DNA from 3 places in the Sphingomonas sp. VDB2 genome. Region 2 is predicted to be linked to each of the others. Evidence: riboswitches for the same ligand, from Rfam matches in the RefSeq annotation. Region 2 holds a riboswitch; each other region holds the start of a gene.
What was found. Region 2 has a riboswitch for cobalamin ahead of ABT375_RS16345 (TonB-dependent receptor plug domain-containing protein). Riboswitches for the same ligand answer to the same signal wherever they lie in the genome.
Positions count from the first base shown of each region.

Region 1: it holds a riboswitch for cobalamin, as region 2 does, so the genes downstream of both, ABT375_RS19975 (CbtB domain-containing protein) here and ABT375_RS16345 (TonB-dependent receptor plug domain-containing protein) in region 2, are expected to answer to the same signal.
Region 3: it holds a riboswitch for cobalamin, as region 2 does, so the genes downstream of both, ABT375_RS21760 (TonB-dependent receptor plug domain-containing protein) here and ABT375_RS16345 (TonB-dependent receptor plug domain-containing protein) in region 2, are expected to answer to the same signal.

Region 1 is NZ_CP159616.1:311,511-317,814, forward strand. It holds gene cobN (cobaltochelatase subunit CobN) at 1-86, opposite strand, end outside; gene cobW (cobalamin biosynthesis protein CobW) at 86-1,120, opposite strand; cobalamin riboswitch at 1,380-1,633, opposite strand; gene ABT375_RS19970 (histidine phosphatase family protein) at 1,697-2,293, opposite strand; adenosylcobalamin (AdoCbl) riboswitch at 2,318-2,402, shown strand; gene ABT375_RS19975 (CbtB domain-containing protein) at 2,469-2,678, shown strand; gene ABT375_RS19980 (CbtA family protein) at 2,688-3,410, shown strand; gene ABT375_RS19985 (FadR/GntR family transcriptional regulator) at 3,411-4,112, opposite strand; gene ABT375_RS19990 (helix-turn-helix domain-containing protein) at 4,109-4,876, opposite strand; gene ABT375_RS19995 (MFS transporter) at 4,933-6,222, opposite strand.
Region 2 is NZ_CP159615.1:3,266,429-3,272,732, reverse strand. It holds gene ABT375_RS16365 (penicillin-binding protein activator) at 1-195, shown strand, start outside; gene ABT375_RS16360 (ABC transporter ATP-binding protein) at 220-996, opposite strand; gene ABT375_RS16355 (FecCD family ABC transporter permease) at 990-1,988, opposite strand; gene ABT375_RS16350 (ABC transporter substrate-binding protein) at 2,027-2,836, shown strand; gene ABT375_RS16345 (TonB-dependent receptor plug domain-containing protein) at 2,873-4,711, opposite strand; cobalamin riboswitch at 4,876-5,090, opposite strand; gene fdhD (formate dehydrogenase accessory sulfurtransferase FdhD) at 5,160-5,960, opposite strand; gene ABT375_RS16335 (formate dehydrogenase subunit delta) at 5,989-6,294, opposite strand.
Region 3 is NZ_CP159616.1:728,205-734,508, reverse strand. It holds gene ABT375_RS21770 (GMC family oxidoreductase) at 1-987, shown strand, start outside; gene ABT375_RS21765 (cobyrinate a,c-diamide synthase) at 1,093-2,400, shown strand; cobalamin riboswitch at 2,412-2,603, shown strand; gene ABT375_RS21760 (TonB-dependent receptor plug domain-containing protein) at 2,753-4,693, shown strand; gene ABT375_RS21755 (hypothetical protein) at 4,720-5,256, shown strand; gene ABT375_RS21750 (DUF1636 domain-containing protein) at 5,256-5,663, shown strand; gene cobT (nicotinate-nucleotide--dimethylbenzimidazole phosphoribosyltransferase) at 5,660-6,304, shown strand, end outside.

The DNA of each region.
Region 1 (6,304 bases), on a different replicon from region 2:
AACACGATCTCGCCCGGCGATTGATCGAGGTCGATCGCCTCCTCGCCATTGGAGACGGTTCCCGGCGTAGCGGCCAGCAAATGCATCAGGCGAAGGCCGCGCGAAGGGCGCTGTCGATGGCGGCCTGATTCAGCCCCTTCTGCCCGATCACCACCAGTTGTGACAGGCGCGACTCCTCCGCTTTCCAGGCGCGGTCGAAATAATGCTGGATGCGGGGACCGACCGCCTGGACGACCAACCGTGCCGGGCGCCCGGCGACGGCGACCATGCCCTTGATGCGCAGGATATCATGCGCCTCGATCAACGGGGCCATGGCCTGCACCAGCGCATCCACGCCCGCAATCTCGCCGCCGGTGACGACGAAGCTGTCGAAATCGTCATGGTCATGATCGGGGTCGCCGTCATGGTGCGATGGCCGCGCGTCGATATCCTCTTCCGCTTCGGCGAACAGGCCGAGCAGGACGCCGGCATCGATCGCGCCATGATCGGTCCGCACGATCTTCACCCCACTACGGATATCCTTGCCTATGTCGCCCTCGATCCGGGTCAGCGCGTCAGCATCGACCATGTCGGCCTTGTTGAGGATGACGAGGTCCGCGCAGGCGAGCTGGTCTTCGTATAGTTCCTCCAGCGGACTGTCATGGTCGAGCGAGGGGTCGGCCGCCCGCGCCAGCGCCAGCGCGGCTTCGTCGGCGGCGAAGCGCCCGGCGGCGACCGCATCGGCGTCGATCAGCGCCACGACGCCATCCACGGTCGCGCGGGTGCGGATTTCGGGCCACTGGAACGCCTTCACCAGCGGCTTGGGCAGCGCCAGGCCGGACGTTTCGATGATGATATGGTCTGGCGGATTGGCGCGGTCGAGCAGCTTGAGCATGGTCGGCAGGAAATCGTCGGCCACGGTGCAGCAGATGCAGCCATTGGCCAGTTCGACGATATCGTCCTCCGGGCACGCCTCGTCATTGCATCCGCGCAGCAGCGCGCCGTCCACGCCGACATCGCCGAACTCGTTGACGATCAGCGCCAGCCTGCGGCCCTTGGCATTGTGCAGCAGGTGCCGGATCAACGTCGTCTTGCCCGCCCCCAGAAAGCCTGTGATGACGGTGGTCGGGATCTTGCTCACGCTTCTTCTCCTTCAAGCGCCATGGGATTCATGCGCGCGAAGGGGCGATCGGCATCGCCGAGCCTGATAATGGCCATGTCTACCCCCGCTGCACCTGAGCGATATCTCGGGCGGGGGCGTGCCGGACGCGAACGAACGGTCGATGCGCGGCGACGAGCAGGCGCATGGAGCCCGTCAGCGCGCACCGATGCGGCCCCAGCCACATGGGTTCGTCGCTCAGACGGCGTTCACCGTGCCCCGGCCATCCCCTGGACCAAAGCAAGAGCGACCAGACGCCGGCAGGTCTCCTGGCTCGCGGGTCATCGCTTGATGCACGCCTTCCCAGGCCTCGCAGGATTTAGCGTCCGGCCCAGTGGCTGCTCCCCTGGAAAGGGAGCGATGTGCATCGCGCTCGCCGCTTACAGTTGCAGGGACAGCTGCGGATTTGGATGAGCGCCCTCGTCGAGGGACCGCCACCCGCACCGCCTTCCCATTTTAATCCCCTTGCGGGGAACCGGCGCGATCAGTCATCGAAGGGGGCTTGCGGCTCCCCGGATGCGGTCGGCGATACCGGCTGCCGGGGCCGTCCGCAAGCCCTCAGTGCGGTGCGATCGCCTGAAGCCGCCAGATGCGGTTGAAGGACAGGCGAACGGCGGATAGCGGCGCAATGTCGATGGCAGGCGTCGTCACGAGCGGAAAGCCCAGCGCGTGCGCCAGCGCGGCGCGGATCGTCATGGCATGGCTGATGGCGCAGACGCATCCGGGCGACTGCGCGATTCCGTCCAGCCAGCCGCCTACCCGCTGTCGCACCGATTCCATGGTCTCACCATCCGCGGTGCCCTGCGTCGGATCGGCGATCCAGTCGGACAGGGCGGCCGGTTCGGCGGCGAAAAGGTCGGCAAACGACCGGCCCGACCAGCGCCCGGCATCCATGTCCACCAACGCGACCTCGACCGAGGCGTCCAGCCCCATCGCCTGGGCAGTCTGCGCGGCGGCGCGGGACGGGCTGCAAAGGACATGGTTGTCGAAACCCGGCGGCAGGCGGCAGGCGGCGGCATCATGCGCGCCGCGTGCGTCCAGGCCCTCGTCCAGCGCCGGAAAGCCGCCGATCCGGCTGGACGGCGTGGACGCCGCGCATAGGAGAAGGAGGGATGTAGCCAGCGGAACCTCCGGGAGATGTTGACGTCGCGCCATCGCGCACCCTAAACAGCGCGGGCATCAGGAAGAAGAAGCCGGTGAGATTCCGGCGCGGTCGCGCCACTGTTATCGACGTACAAGGTCGAGAGCCAGACCTTCTTCCTGAACATATTATCTCTCGCGGGACGCGCAATCCCCTATAGGAGTACGGATCATGGCAACCACTGCCGCACTGCTCGACGACCATTTCATTCCTGTCCAGGGTGGCTCCGCCATCCCGATCGAGGACATCGCGCCCTGGGCCGTATTCGGCACGCTGATCGCGCTCATCTTCCTCTATTTCGTCAGCACCGAACAGGGCGCCTTCGCCTTGTTCGGCGGCATGTATGTGCATGAATTCGTCCATGACGGGCGCCATCTGCTCGGCTTCCCCTGCCACTGATCGCCGGCGATGACCAAAAGTCTTTTGTGGCGCGGAATGCTGGCCGGCATTCTCGCGGCCCTCGTCGCGACGATGTTCGCGCGCGTGATCGCGGAGCCCCAGATCGATCTCGCCATTGGCTATGAGCATGTCCATGCGGCGCATCATGCGGACACACCTGCGAATGGGCAGGAAGAGGAGCTGGTAAGCCGGGCGACGCAGAAGGGCGCGGGCCTCCTGACCGCGCTGGCGCTTTACGGCGCGGCGGTCGGCGGCATTTTCGCACTCATATTCGCCTATGGTTATGGACGCTTCGGCCGCATTGGCCCGCGCAGCTTCGCCCTGTTGCTCGCCGGGATCGCCATTCTGCTGATCGTGATCGTGCCGGGGATCAAATATCCCCAGACGCCGCCGGCCGTGGGCCAGCATGACACTGTGGGCCTGCGCACCGCCGCCTATTTCGCCATGATCGCCCTGTCGGTGGGCGGCGCGGTGATCGCCGCGAAGATCCGAAGCGCGCTCGCTCGATCCTGTCGTGGCATCGACGCGATGTTGCTCGCAATGGCGGCTTATGTCGCGATGGTCGTGCTGGGCCAGTTTCTGCTGCCCAGCGTCGATGAAGTACCAGCCGATTTCCCGGCGACCTTGCTCTGGCATTTCCGCCTCGCCTCGATCGCGACCCAACTGATCCTGTGGGCCACGATCGGGATCGTCTTCGGCCTGTCGGCGGAACGGGTCATGATTCGCCGATAATCATGTCGCCAGCATCTGGCCGATAGACGTATCGAAATGGCGGTCGATCGCGGCGGCGGCGGCGGTGGGGTCGCGGTCGACGATCGCCTGCGCCAGGTCGAGGTGACAGGCGATGATGTCCTGCCGCTGGGTATCGGTCCGGCGGGTTTCCCAGGCGCGCGGCACCGCCGTTTCCATCAGCGGCGCGAAGGACCGCATGATCTGCGCGAAGAGCAGGTTCGACGCCGCTTCGGCAATCGCATTGTGGAGCGCGATATCGAGCCGGGTCACCTGCGCCATGTCGTCGCACTCCTGCGCCATCGCCTGCGCTATGGCCAAAATCTCGGCAGCCTGCGCGTCGGTGCGGCGCTGCGCGGCAAGCGCGGCGATCCGCAGTTCGAGCGTGCGCCGCACGTCCCACACATCGGCGACGCTGACCTGCTCGGTCGATACCGCATGGTCGAGCGAAGCCCCCATCACCGATCCATCGATGGCCCCGACCCGCGCGCGGCGGCCATTGCCAACGTCGATCAGGTGCAAGGCGGCAAGCGCTCCAAAGGCTTCCCGCATCACCGCGCGGCTAACCCCCAGGCTGGTGGCGAAGGCGCCTTCGCCCGGCAGCGTGTCGCCGACCCGCAGGCTATGGGCGCGGATATGGTCGCGCACGGCCTGGATGGCGCGTTCGACCAGCGACCCGCCATCGTCGATCGCCCGGCTGGTCATGCCGCCAGTCGCTCCGCACGATACAGCGTCGGCGCGACGCCGAAATGGCGGGCGAAGGCGCGGGTGAAGCTGGCATTGTTGAGATAGCCGCAACGATAGCCGATCGACGACACCGGCAATTCGGTCGCCACCAGCATTTCCCCCGCCCGGTCGAGCCGCTGCGCCGTGATGGCGTCGGCGACCGAACTGCCGAACATGTCGCGGAAGCCGCGGGTCAGCTTGGCGCGGTTGAGGCCGCAGGCGCGGGCGATGCCGTCCAGCGTCAGCTTTTCCGCCCAGCGATCCTCGATCATGCGCCGCGCCGTCAGCAGCCTTTCGCTGTCGGCCCGCGACAGCAGCGCATCCTGCCCGATCGGCACGAACCCGTCTTCGCGCCCGGCGCGCAGAAGCTCGCAGAACAGTTCGATGCTCTTGGCCAGCCGATAGGGCGCGGCGGCCGCGTCGTGAAGGCGGCAATCGCGGATGGCGAGCGCGATCGCGCGGAGCGGCGAGGGCAGATAATAAGCAACGCCCGGCGCGAACGGCACCGCCCCGTCGGCCACCCGCGCGCAGGCGTCCGGCGCGACCAGCAGGATCAGGCGGCTGCCCGGATCGTCGTTCAGGTCGGCGAGCGTGGGATGCTCGACCAGCCGGACCGACGCCGAGTGCCCCACCGCGCCGAAACCGAGCAGGAAAGCTACGGAGAGGCCCGCATCATTGGCCAGCGTGGCGATGCCTGGCCCGACCAGCGCGATCATCTCGGGCGACACACTGATTCGATCCATGGCCATCTTCTCCTTGCTCACATACTGACCTATCAGACAGCTTTTGGCAATAGCTATCAGATAGGTCTGTCCGGCGCGCGACGCATAGCCCGCCAGAAGGCGGTGACCGAGACGATGCTGACCGACACGCCGACCGTCGCAAGGCCTCCGCCCAGATGCGCTTCGCCGCCGAGCAAGCCGCTGATCGCCGTCACCAATGTCGGCGCGACGCCGAAGCCGATCAGGCCGGCGATGGCGATGAAGGCGCCGATGCACAGGCCGCGCAATTCGTTAGGCAGCAATACCGTGAGCGCGACGGATGTGATCAGGCCGGTGACGGTGCCGCACAGCATCAGCGCACCCAGCGCCACGGCGAAGGAGGGGATTCCGGGCATGATCGGGAAGAGCGCGGCCGGGATGCCCAGCGCCGCCGCGATCACCGCGCCGATCAGCAGGCCGCCGCGCCGCCCGCTCTTCTGTCCGATATCGGCCGCCACGCCACCCAGCACCGATCCTGCGACTCCGGTCAGGAATATGAGGCTGCCCATCCAGCCGGCAAAGTCGGGCGGCGCCAGGCCATAGCTGCGCGACAAGACGGGCGACGCCCAGATCGCGGCCGCCGCATCGGCCATCACCACGCTGACCTGGCCTACGAACAGCGGGCCAAGAAAGGCGCGGCGCGACCAGAATTCCTGCAGAACCACGCGCCAGGGGGCATGGATGCCCGCCGCCGCCTCCCGTCGCGCCGGTTCGCGCAGCAGGAATAGGGGCAGGATCAGCGCAGCGCTGATCGCCGCAAGCGCGAAATGGGTGGCGCGCCAGGGGGTGACGCCAGCGAAAAGCGTGTCGGCGGCTGGATGTAGGAACACGCTAAGCAGCCAGCCCGCCAGCGCAAACGCCCCCGCCTGCCCCAGCGCCTTGCCCAGGGTCACGACCAGCAGCGCCCTACCCCGCTGGTGCGGCGGGCACAGGTCGGCGCAGAGCGACAGCGCCGCCGTCAAAGCGCCGGTAGTGCCGATCCCGGCGAGCATTCGCGCCATGAACAGGGTGGAGACGCTCTGCGCCACAGCGGTCAAAAGGGTGCCCATCGTCCAGATCAGCGCCAGACAGATGAGCAGGCGCAGACGATTGGTGCGATCGACCAATAACCCGATCGGCATGGAAAAGAGCAGCAGTGGCACCGCGGCGGCCACGCCCTGCACGAGCGACAATTGAAAATCGCTCAGGCCCATTTCGGCCTTGGCGCCTTCCTGCACCATGCTGAACGATCCCATCATGGTGAAACCGGCCGCCATTGCCAGCGCCAGGATCAGCAGCGGCGGCAACAGGCGCAGAAAGGATGGGGAATGAGTGAGTGTGGCGGTCATCGGGACGAGCCTTTCTGCGGCATGGCCGGTCATGGCCATGCCCCTGTCATGATGCCCGGCCGCGCCAAGGGGAGTCGACGCG
Region 2 (6,304 bases):
CGGATCGCGCAGGACTGGAAGCCCGGATCGCCCTTCCCCGCCGCGCGGCTGCGCGACGCAGGCGGCTTTTCCGGCATCGACGGCGCCTTCCGCTTCAACCGCGCCGGCGTCGCCGAACGCGCGCTGGAAGTCAGCGAAGTCGGCGCCGGCGCCATCACCGTGGCCGATCCGGCCCCACGCGGCTTCGGCGAGTAATTCCGCCCCTGCCGGCGGGGTGGATCAGGACACCCGCCCCACCGGCAGGATCAGCGGCGCGTCGCCGTCCCGCTCGATCCGCGCCGTCACGCCATAGACCCGCGCCAGCGCATCCGCCGTCAGCACGTCCATCGGCGCGCCATCGGCCACCAGCGCCCCGCCGTCCATCAGCAGCAGCCGGTCGCAATAGCGCGCAGCCATGCCGAGGTCGTGCAGCACCGTCACCACCAGCGCCCCGCCGCGCGCCTCGCCGCGCAGCAGGTCCATGACGTCGATCTGATGTCCAGGATCGAGCGCCGCCAGCGGCTCGTCCGCGATCAGCCCGCGCGCGCCCACCGCCAGCGCCCGCGCCAGCAGCACCCGCGCCCGCTCGCCGCCCGACAATTCGGTCGCGACCCGGCCTTTCAGGTGCAGCACGTCGGCCCGCGCCATCGCCGCCTCGATCGCCGCTTCGTCCTCTTCCGACAGGCGTGACAGCGGGCCCAGATGCGGCAGCCGCCCCAGCGCCACCAGCCGCTCGACGCTGAGCGGCCAGTGCAGCGTCTGGCCCTGCGGCAGATAGGCGACGGCGCGCGCGATCGCCTGCCGGTCGAGCCGCTTCCCGTCCTGCCCGTCGATCAGCACTCGCCCCGCCTGCGGCGACACCAGTCCCAGCAACGCACGGATCAGCGTCGATTTGCCCGCGCCATTGGGACCGACCACGCCGACCAGCGCGCCCGGTTCCAGCGTCACGTCCACGTCGCGCACCGCCGCGTGGCGACCCAGCCGCACCGTCAGCCCCTGCGCCGATATCGTCACCATAGCCGCCGCTCCCGTATCAGATGGACCAGGAAGACCGGCACGCCCAGCAGCGCCGTCACCACCCCCAGTTTCAATTCGTTGTTCGTCGGGATCAGCCTGACCCCGATATCCGCCAGCGTCAGCAGCGCCGCGCCGCCCAGCAGCGAAGGCAGCAGCACCGCCGAGGGCGACCGGTCGGTCAGCGGCCGGACCAGATGCGGCACGATCAACCCGACGAAGCCGATCGATCCCGACACCGCGACCGCGCCGCCTACGCCGATCGCCACGCCCAGCATCATGCGCAGCCGCGCAGCCGACAGGTTGACGCCCAGCGCCTGCGCGCCATCCTCGCCCAAGGTCAGCGCGTCCAGCGTCCGCCCGTCCGCGATCAGCAGCGCCGCGCCCAAGACGACGCAGGGCAGCGCGATCCAGACATGGGCGTAGCTGCGATTTTCCAGACTCCCCATCAGCCAGCTCATGATTTCCATCGCAGCGAAGGGATTGGGCGACAGGTTGAGCGCCAGGCTGATCCCCGCCCCCGCCAGCGTCGCCACGGCGATGCCGGCCAGGATCAGCGTCAGCGGGCTTTCCACCGTGCCCGACAGCGCGAACAGGGTCAGGATGGCGACCAGTCCGGTCAATATGGCCAGCAGCGGCAGCACCATCGGATGCAGCTGCGCCAGCCCGAAATAGAGCGCGCAGACCGCCCCCAGCGCCGCCGCATTGGACGCGCCCAGCACCGACGGTTCGGCCAGCGGATTACGCAGATAGCCTTGCAACGCGGCGCCGGCCACGCCCAGCATCGCGCCGACGATCAGGCCCAGCAGCATCCGCGGCAGGCGCAGATCCAGCACGATGGTGCGGGCGACATCGTCTCCCCCGCCGGTCAGCACCGCGCCGATCCGCCCCGGACTGATCGCCACCGCGCCCAGCAGGACCGATCCGAACGCCGCCGCCACGACCAGCAGCAGCAGGCCGGGGATCAGCAACGGATGATGACGGCGCACGGTCATGGCTTGCCTCCTTGCCCATGCTTGATAAGGCGATGGGCATGACCAGCAGGATATTTCTGGCGGCGACCGCGCTGATCGCACTGACCGGCGCTGCCGCCCCCACGGCGCCGCGCCGCATCGTCTCGCTCAACGTCTGCGCCGACCAATATCTGCTCGCCCTCGCCGATCCCGCTCAGATTGCCGCGCTCAGCAGCAATGCGCGCGATCGCGAACTGTCCGCTGCGGCGACCAGGGCGCGCGGTTTTCGCACGCTGCGCCGCCCCGCGGAGGAAGTGCTGGCGATCCGCCCCGACCTGATCCTGGGTTTCCCGATCGGCCCGAATGCGGTGGCGGGCGCGCCGCCGGGCCAGTGGCGCACGCTCGGACTCGCCAGCGCCGACAGCTATGGCGCGATCCTCGACCAGATCAGGCAGGTGGCGCGCGCGACCGGCCATGTCGATCGCGGCGAGGCGCTGATCGCGGCCATGAATCGCGATCTCGCCGCCCTGCCCCGTCCCAGGCGTGGCGGCGTCGCGGCCTATTATCAGCGGCGCGGCTATATGACCGGCACCGGCACGCTGATCGATGATCTGATGCGCCGCGTCGGCCTCACCAACCTCGCCGCCAAACTCGGCAAACCGCCGCTGGCGCAAGTGCCGCTGGAAGAAATGGTGGCGGCGCGGCCCGACTGGCTGATCGTGGAAAGCGCCACCGACCGCGTGGTCGATCAGGGCACCGAAATGCTGCACCATCCCGCGCTCGCCGCCGTTCCGCGCATCAGCCTGCCGCAAAGCTGGACCGTGTGCGGCGGCCCCGCCTATGTGCAGGCGGCGCGCACCATCACGGCGCGACTGAACGCGCCGCGCTGAAGGGGCAGGCATCACGCCCGCCCCCTTGCCTGTCGATCAGAAGCGGACACGCACGCCGCCATAGGCAGCGCGGCCATAGGAGCCATAGCCATAGGCCGTCTGGTACGTCTCATCGAACAGATTGTCGATGCGACCATAGACTTCCAGATGCGCGCCCAGCGGCATCGAGGCCCGCACCCCGGCCAGCGCATAGCCGTCCAGCCGCCGCGTATTCGCCGCATTGTCGAAGCTGTCGCCCACCATCGTGACCGTCGCGCCGGTCGACAGGCCGAACGACCAGACATAGTCGGCCGACACGCTCACCGCATTGGCGGCGCGGCGGGCCAGGCGATTGCCATAGGTCGCCGATCCCGCCGACCGGTCGCGCGCATCGACATAGCTGTAGCTGCCGGTGACGGTCAGCGCATCGACCGGCTTCAGCGCGATCGACGCTTCCACGCCCTTGGCGCGGGTGCGGTCCAGATTGCCATAGGTGAAGGTGGCGTTGTCATAATTGATCTGGTTGCGCGTATCCCGGCGGAAAGCGGTGACCGACAACATCGCCCGACCACCGTCCAGGCTCTGGTCGAACCCGACATCATAGCTTTTGGACCGTTCAGGGCGCAGCGCCGCATTGCCGCTAAAGCTGTCGTACAGTTGATAGAGCGACGGCGCCTTGAAGCCTTCGCCATAGCTCAACCGCACATTGGTCGCGCCGCCATTGGGCGAATAGTTGGCGTTCGCGCCGAAGGTCGTCGCGCCGCCAAACTGGCTATGGTCGTCATGGCGCACGCCACCGGTCACGGCCAGACCCGTGAAGGGCTTGACGATCGCCAGCCCATAGACGCTGTCGATGTTGATCTTCGCGCTGGCGGTCGAACCGAAGCCGAAGAAATCATAATCCGGCCGCTCATGCTCATAGCCGAACAGCAGCTTGGCCTGGTCGACCGGCGCGTAGACGCCTTCATATTCGAAGCGCAGGTTGGTGCCCGAATAGCCATAGTCTGGGTCGGTGCCGCGCACGAAATAATAGTCGCGATCGTTGCGCATCCAGGTGACGGCGGCGCGGTTGGTCAGCTTGCCATCCAGCAGCGCCAGATTGAGGCCCGCATAGCCGACATATTGGTCGAGCTTGCTGACGTCGCTGCTGTCGGCGGGTGCGCCGAAGAAGCTGTCATAATCGAGGTCGGCATGGATATAATAGCCGCGCAGGTCCAGGCTCAGCATATCGGTGAAGTTGAGCTTCAGCCTGGCGTTGGTCGCGATATTCTCGGTCCCGTCGCGCTCCGTACCGCCTGCGGCCGACGAAATGCCGTCGGTGCGGAAATAGGCCGCGCCTACGCCGCCCGCGGCGATGCCGCTGGTGCCCGACACGTCCGCCTTGGCGCTCAGCGTGTCGCTATAGCCATAATCCACCGATGCGTTCGCGCCGAAGCCCTCGGCCGGCACGCCGGTCATCAGGTTGACCACGCCACCGATCGCCTGGCTGCCATGGACCACCGAGTTGGAGCCGCGCAATATTTCGATCCGCTGGATATTGCCGGTCAGCAGCGGGCCGAAATCATAGCCGTCGCCGATGCCGCTGGGATCGTTGACCTTCACCCCGTCGATCAGCACCAAAGTCTGCGTCGTCTCCGCGCCGCGCAGCGACACGCCGGTCACGCCGCCGGTCGATCCGTTGCGGTTGAAGCGCACGCCCGGCGTCGTCGCCAGCAAATCGACCACATCGATCGCCTGCCGCGTCTTGATCGTCTCCGCGTCGATCACGGTGATCGCCTGGCCGACCTCGTCGCGCGACTGCGCAATGCCCGTGGCGGTGACGACGATCTCGTCATCCTGCGCCCATACCGGCGTCGCCACGATCAGCGCCACCAGAGAAATGCCTGTTTTCAACATATATACCCCCCGGCGCCGGTGCGACTTGGGCTGGGGCGTCCGCAATGCGGTCGGGCGGAAGCAAGGGATGGCGCCATATCCCGTCCACAACCCGATGCGGCCCCGGCCGCATGGCGTCGCTCGACGGAAAAACCACCGTGCCCCGGCCATCCCCTGGACCAAAGCAAGAGCGACCAAGCGCCGGCAGGTCTCCTGGCTCGCGGGTCGCAGCACGGATGCATAGCCTTCCCGGACATGGGTCCAGTGGCCGGTCTTTCGACCATATGCATCGCACTATCCGCTTACAGTTGCAGGGACAGCCACGGAATTGGGCGCTCGCACGCCCGCACCGCATTCCCGATTAAGCCCGTTGCCGGGCACCGGCGCGATCATCTCGCAGGGGAAGCCAAGCCGCCCCCACGCCGCGCGCTCTAAGGGAAAGCGGATGCGATGCCAAGCGGCACCGGGTTTAAGCCAACGGCCTGTTGCTCCGCAGCAACATGGCGTCCCGCCGCGCCAGCACGACCAGCGGCAAGCCGGCCTCTTCCGCGCGGGCCGCCGCCAGCCGGGTCGGCGCGGAAATGGTGACGAGCAACGGGCATTGGCTCAGCACCGCCTTCTCCACCAGTTCATAGGAACAGCGCGACGACAGCAGCGCAAAACCGCCGTCCCAGGCCGCGCCAGCCCGCGCCATCGCCCCGATCAGCTTGTCGAACGCATTGTGCCGGCCGACATCCTCGCGCGCCAGCCGGACGGCCCCGTCCGCCCCGACCCAGGCCGCGGCATGGGCCGCGCCGGTCGCCGCGTTCAACGGCTGGTGATCGTGCAGCGCCGCCAGCGCGCGAAAGATGGCGGCGCGGTCCGCCCGCGACGTCGTCGCCACGCGCGGCAGCGGCCGGATCGCCTGCTCCAGATTCTCGATCCCGCATATGCCGCAGGAGGATTCGGACGCGCGATGCCGTACCCGCTCCAGCAGGGCATCGGTGCGGTCCTGCGGCAAGGTCGCGCGGGCGACGATGCCCTGTCCGGTCCGATGGGTATCGACATCGAACGCCGCGTCGCCCGGCCCGATCAGCCGCTCGCCCAACGCAAAGCCCAACACCAGGTCGCCAATGTCGGTGGGCGTCGCCATCAGCACCGCATAGCCGATGCCGTTAAATTCGACCGCGACCGGCACCTCGTCGGCCAGCGCGCGGTCGATCGCCTGCGTCCCGCCGTCCGGGGTCAGGCGATCGAAAGTCAGCGGGCGGGCGGCGGCATCATCCATCATCACGGCGTAGCGATGGACGGCGTGCCGCTCAACCGGCGTCGCAATGCCCGGCCTCGTCCACCGCGTTGAATTGCGCCGCATCGACAGCGGGCGCCGGCCTGCCCTGCGCCATGCGCGCGACGGCGGCGGCGACCATCGGCGACAGGCGCTCGGGCTGGTCCTGCGCGATGGCGATGATCTGCGCCTTCATCCGCGGATCCCAGAAGCGGGTCAGATGCTCGGCCAGCGCTTCCGTCGCCTTCGCCTCGCCCATCATCGCCATGTTGCGGGCGATCTGGTGCGCCATATAGACCAGCCGGTCCGTGGTGGACATGACATGGGTGTCGTCGCTCATGTCCGTCATC
Region 3 (6,304 bases), on a different replicon from region 2:
GCGCCCACCATAATGCTGGGGGCGCAATTGCTGCGCATCCTGATCGAGGCAGGTCGCGCGGTCGGCATCGTCTATTGGCAGGACGGCGTTGAAAAGATGCTGCGTGCGCGCCATGGCGTGGTGCTGAGTGCCGGGGCGATGAACACGCCGCGCCTGCTGATGCTGTCCGGTATTGGCCCGGCCGACCATCTGCGCGCCCATGGGATAGAGGTCGTCCGCGACCTCCCCGGCGTCGGCGCCAATCTTCAGGACCATGTGGGCACCCATGTCGTGAACGAGGTGGATGTGCGGACGCTCAACAGCGACGCGCAGGGGCTGCGCGGGGCGTGGCAGGTGCTGCGCTACGCGCTGTCGCGTCGCGGCGCGCTGACCACGGCGATCGGCCACGCCCAGGCCTTCGTGAAGAGCCGGCCGGACCTGCCTGCGCCCAATCTGCAGATCAGCTTTGCCGCCTTCGCTTTCGATTTCGACGAACAGGGCCGGCTGATGCTGCGCAAGACGCCGTCGGTCTCGACCCTGGTCGGGCTTATGCGGCCCAGCCATCGCGGGCGGATCAGCCTGCGCTCGGCCGACCCTTTCGCGCCGCCGAAAATCGAACATCGGCAACTGGGCAGCGACGATGATATCGACCAGATCGTCGAGGGCATCGGCATCGCCCGCTCGATCCTGCATGAGACACCGATTGCGACACATATAAGGGGGGAGCTACGCCCCGGCTCGGGGCTGACCGACCCGGAACAGTTGCGCGCCTACGTGCGCATGGCATCGATCCCACTATATCACCCGGTCGGCACGGCCAGGATGGGCGCGCGCGACGATGCGTTGGCGGTGGTCGACGCCGATCTGGCCGTCATCGGCGTCGAGGGGCTGTGGGTCGCCGACGCCTCGGTCATGCCCAGCCTTCCCGCCGGCAATACCAACGCCACCGCGATCATGATCGGCGACAAGGGCGCGGATCACCTGCTGAGGCGCCTCCGCCGCAATTGACGCGCTGGCGGCGCGGGGCCTGCTTTGCCACAAGGCGGGCATGACACCGAATCGCGCCGCCCTCTTCGTGGATGCCATCGCCCCCTTGCCGGTATGGCGCACGTCGTGACGCCGCGACTGGGCGCGGGACTGGTGATCGCCGCCCCGGCGTCGGGCGCGGGCAAGACGATGGTGACGATTGGCCTGCAACGCGCCTTCACCGATCGCGGCCTGAGCGTGCAGGGTGCCAAATGCGGACCCGACTATATCGACCCGGCCTTTCACGAAGCCGCGACCGGCCGGCCCTCGATCAACCTGGACGGTTTCGCCATGGCGCCGACCATGCTGCAGGGGCTGGCGGCGCACGTCGCTACAACTGTCCAACTCGTCGTCGCGGAAGGCGCGATGGGCCTTTATGACGGCGCGCGGGCGCCGGGTCGTTCGGGCGCGTCGGCCGATGTGGCGCGGCTGCTGGGCTGGCCGATGCTGCTGGTCGTCGATGCCCGCGCAGCGGCGCAGACGGTGGCGGCAGTGGCGCATGGCTGCGCGACTTTTCCCGGCGCGCCGGCCATCGCCGGAGTGATCGCCAACAAGGTGGCCAGCACGCGCCATGTCCGCATGATCGAGGATGGGTTCGCGCGTATCGGCCTGCCGCTGCTGGGTGCGATGGCCACGGACGAGGGATTGGCCATGCCGTCCCGCCATCTGGGACTGGTGCAGGCTGGCGAAACGGAGGAACTGGAACGGCGAATCGACGCGATCGCAGGGCGGGTGACGGCGCAATGCGATCTGGATGCGATCCAGGCGGCGGCCGGCGCTACGACAGACGTGCCGGCGCAACCGCCCGGCATCCGGCCACCGGGGCAGCGGATCGCCGTCGCCAGGGACGCCGCCTTCAGCTTCTTCTATCCCCATATCGTACATTGGTGGCGGTCGGCCGGCGCGGAGCTGCGCTTCTTTTCTCCGCTGGCGGACGAATCGCCGCCCGCCGATTGCGATGCCTGCTGGCTGCCCGGCGGCTATCCCGAACTCCATGCTGCGCGGATCGCGGCCAATGGCCAGTTCCTGAACGGCCTGCGCGCCTTTGCGCAGAGCCGGCCGGTGCATGGCGAATGTGGCGGCTATATGGTGCTGGGCCGCACGCTGGAGGATGGCGACGGCGTCGTCCACCCGATGGCGGGCCTGTTGCCGATGGATACCAGTTTTGCGCGCAGGCGCCGAACATTGGGCTATCGCAGCGCGCGGCTGCGGCACGGCACCAGCTTCGCCTCTGTCGGGCAACTGTTGCTGGGTCATGAGTTCCATTATGCCAGCATCACCGCCAGCGAGGGCGAGCCGCTGGCCGACATGGCCGATGCGGAGGGGCAGGCCCTTCCTCCGGCGGGCCACCGCGCGGGCCAGGTGACCGGTGGCTTCTTCCACTTGATCGCCTGATCCAAGTCGATTAGGGCGGCTGCGCGTCAGGTTCCCCGCAAGGGGATCAAAAGGGAACGGGGTTAAAGACCCCGGCTGCCCCTGCAACTGTGAGCGGCGAGCCATCGAGGCACAAGCCATTGGAATCGATGATTCCGAGAAGGCGCTTCGAATACGGCATTGACCCGCAAGCCAGGAGACCTGCCTGTCGCGGTCGTTCTTCGTCCGGACAGGGTGTGCCGGTCGAACGAGGATATCCTCGCGCAACGACAAGCTGACCGTGCGGGTTCGCACGGTGGCGATGTCGTGCGCGCGTGCGCCCTGCATCGCCACCGCGTCGCGTCCGCCCGGTCCTGTCAACGACTGGGGGATTATGATGCATTGGATTTCAAAGAGCGGCCTTCTGCTTCTGGCGGGCCTGTCGACGCCGGCCTTGGCCGATGATGCGGGCGAGGTGATCGTGACCGCGCTGCGCCAGCCGCAGGCCATCGAACAGGTGGCGTCGAGCATAACCATCATCGACAAGCCGGCAATCGACGCCGCACAGGCGCTGGCGGTGTCCGACCTGCTGATCCGCACGCCGGGCGTCAGCTTCACCCGCAATGGCGGCTATGGCACGGCGACCTCGATCCGCATTCGCGGCGCGGAGGCCGACCAGACCGTGCTGGTCATCGACGGCGTGAAGCTGGCCGATCCGTCCTCGACCGGCGGCGGCTATAATTTCGCGACGCTGATGACCGGCGCCATCGACCGGATCGAGATATTGCGCGGTCCACAGTCGATCCTCTGGGGCAGCCAGGCGATCGGTGGCGTGGTGAACATCGTCACCGCACGGGCCGAACGCCCGATCGAAGGCAGCTTCGATATCGAGGCGGGATCGCGCGATACCGTCAGCGCCCGCGCTGCGCTGGGCGGCCGACAGGGCGCGATCGACTGGCAGGTCGCGGGCAGCCGCTTCACGACGGAGGGCATCTCGGCGATCAGCCCGCGCTTTGGCGCCAAGGAGAAGGACGGCTACACCAACGGCACGCTCAACGGGCGTCTGGGCGTCGCGCTGGCGCCGGGCGTGTCGATCGCTATGCGCGGCTATTATGCCAAGGGGCGCACCGACATCGACAGCGCCGGGGCCATTCCCGATAGTCCGGAATATTCGGAAGTGGAGGAATGGATCGGCTATGCCGGCCTGAACGCCGACCTGTTCGGCGGTGCGCTGCGCAATCGCCTGTCCTTCAGCCGCAGCGAGACGCTACGCGACAACGTCAACCCCGCCCGCAAACTGCGCCAGACCAGTTTCACCGCCAGAGGCGAGACGAAGCGCTACGAATATCAGGGCGTGCTCACCATCGCGCAGGGCTGGACCGCGACCTTCGGCGCGGAGCGCGAGGAGCAGCGGATGCGCACGGCTTCGCCTTCCGATAGTTTGGCTGCCTACGCCACGACCCGCGGGTCTGCTGATATCGACAGCCTCTATGCCCAACTGAGCGTCGAGCCGCTGGCCGGCCTGACCGTCAATGGTGGAGTGCGCTACGATCATCATTCGACCTTTGGCGGCAACACGGTCTTCGGCGCGGGCGCAGCCTGGGCGCTGGTCAAGGACCGCACGATCCTGCGGGCGAGCTATGGCGAGGGCTTCAAGGCGCCGACGCTCTACCAGCTCTACAGCGATTATGGGAACACCGCCCTGGTGCCTGAAAAGGCGCATGGCTGGGATGCCGGCATCGAACAGCATCTGTTCGACCATGCGCTGATCCTGTCGGCGACCTGGTTCGATCGCAGCACCGACAATCTCATCACCTATAATGGCTGTCCGACGACCAACCGGCCGCCGCTCTGCTATGCGCCGGGCACGACGGCACCGCGCTTTGGCTATTATGCCAATGTCCAGCGCAGCGAGGCGCACGGGCTGGAACTGGCCGGCGTCGCCCATGCCGGTCGGCTGACGATCGACGGCAATTATAGCTGGGTGTCCGCGGAGGATCGGTCGCCGGGCCTGAACTATGGCAACCAACTGGCGCGGCGACCGCGCCATGCGGCCAATGCGACAGCGCGGTACGACTGGGCGTTCGGCCTGAGCACCGCCGTGGCGGTGCGCTGGTCGGGCAAGGCGCTCGACACCGCGCGCACCAGCGCCACGGTCGCGCCACTGGTCAATGCGGCCTACACGCTGGTGGATCTGCGTGCCGAAATGCCGGTGATGGGCAAGCTGACGCTATTCGGCAGGGTCGAAAATCTGTTCGACGAATATTATGAAACCGCGCGGCGCTACGGTCAATTGGGCCGCAGCATTCATGCTGGCCTGCGGGCGCGGTTCTGATCCCCCCTGACAAGGAGCGTATGACCATGGACAGCCTGTCCCCTGCCGCCGCCCGCCATCTCTGGATCGGATTGATGACGCTGGCCAGCACCATAACCACTCTGGCGCTGGCCTGCGCCACGCCTTTCCCCGCCCTGGCCGCCCTGGCCGCGTTGCATGTCCGCCGGCAGGACGGCATCATTCTGATGCTCGCGGCCTGGGCGGTGTCGCAGGGGGTGGGCTATTGCCAGCTGGGTTATGAAACGACTGTGGAGAATGGCGTCTGGGCCGGGACCATGGCGCTGGCGGCCATCGCGTCGCTGCTCGGCGCGGATGGTGCGGTGCGCCTGTTGCCGCACGCGCATCCGGCGGTGCGGCTGGTCGCGGCCTATGGAGCAGCGTTCGCTACGTTCAAGCTGGCCGTCCTGGCGGGCGCATGGGCGCTCGATTCCGGCTGGGCGGCCTTCGCGCCGGATGTAATGGCGCGGCAATTCGGGCGCTACGCCATGATCCTAGCCGGCCTGCTGGCGTTGCAGCATCTGGCCGCCCGCAGCGGCCTGCTGCGCCGTGCGGCGACCGCCTGATGTTGCGCGCGGTCGAGGATGGTCCGGCGGTGGTGGTGTGCAGCAGTTGCCGCCACTCGCCGGGGCAGCGGGAAGATGCCGATGGCGTGCGCGGCGGTGCGCGGCTGGCGGAGGCGCTGCGCCGGGTGAAGGCCGGGTCGGACCGCTATGACGGGGTGGCGGTGCAGGACATGCCCTGCCTCTTCGCCTGTTCCGACCATTGCGCCGTCCATCTGCGGGCGCCGGGGAAGATCGGTTATGTGCTGGGGCGCTTTACGCCCGACGAGGATGCCGCGCGCGCGATCCTCGACTATGCGGCGCATCATGCCGCGAGCGCCCATGGCCAGGTGCCTTATGCCGACTGGCCGCAAGGGGTGAAGGGCCACTTCATCGTGCGTCTGCCGCCTGCCGGGTTCGTCGCCACATGAGCCTGTTTCCCACCGTGGCGGCTTTCGACGACGCGCTGGCGTCCCTGCCGGGGGCCGACCTGGCCTGCCGCGCCGCTGCCGCAGCGCGGCAGGGGCAATTGACAAAACCGGCCGGGTCTTTGGGTCGGCTGGAGGAGATCGCCATCTTCCTGGCCGGCTGGCAACGGCGCGCGCGCCCGCATATCGATCGCGGCCGGGCGGTGATTTTTGCGGGCAATCATGGCGTGGCGCGGCATGGCGTCAGCGCCTTTCCGCCCGCGGTGACGGCGCAGATGGTTGCGAATTTCGCCGCTGGCGGCGCGGCCATCAATGCGCTGGCGGGCGCAGCCGGGCTGGATCTGCAGGTCGTGCCGATCGACCTTGATCGCCCGACCGAAGACTTCACGGTCGCCGCGGCGATGGGCGAGGCGGATTGCCTGGCCGCGCTCAACTGCGGGGCCGATATGGTCGATCCGGGCCTGGACCTGCTGTTGCTGGGCGAGATGGGCATTGGGAACAGTACCGCCGCCGCGGCCCTGTGCCAGCGCAGCTTCGGCGGCAGCGTGGCGGAATGGGTCGGCGCGGGGACCGGCGTGGATGCCCACGCACTGGCGGTCAAGCGACAGGTGGTCGATCTGGCCATGGCGCATCATGCCCAAGCG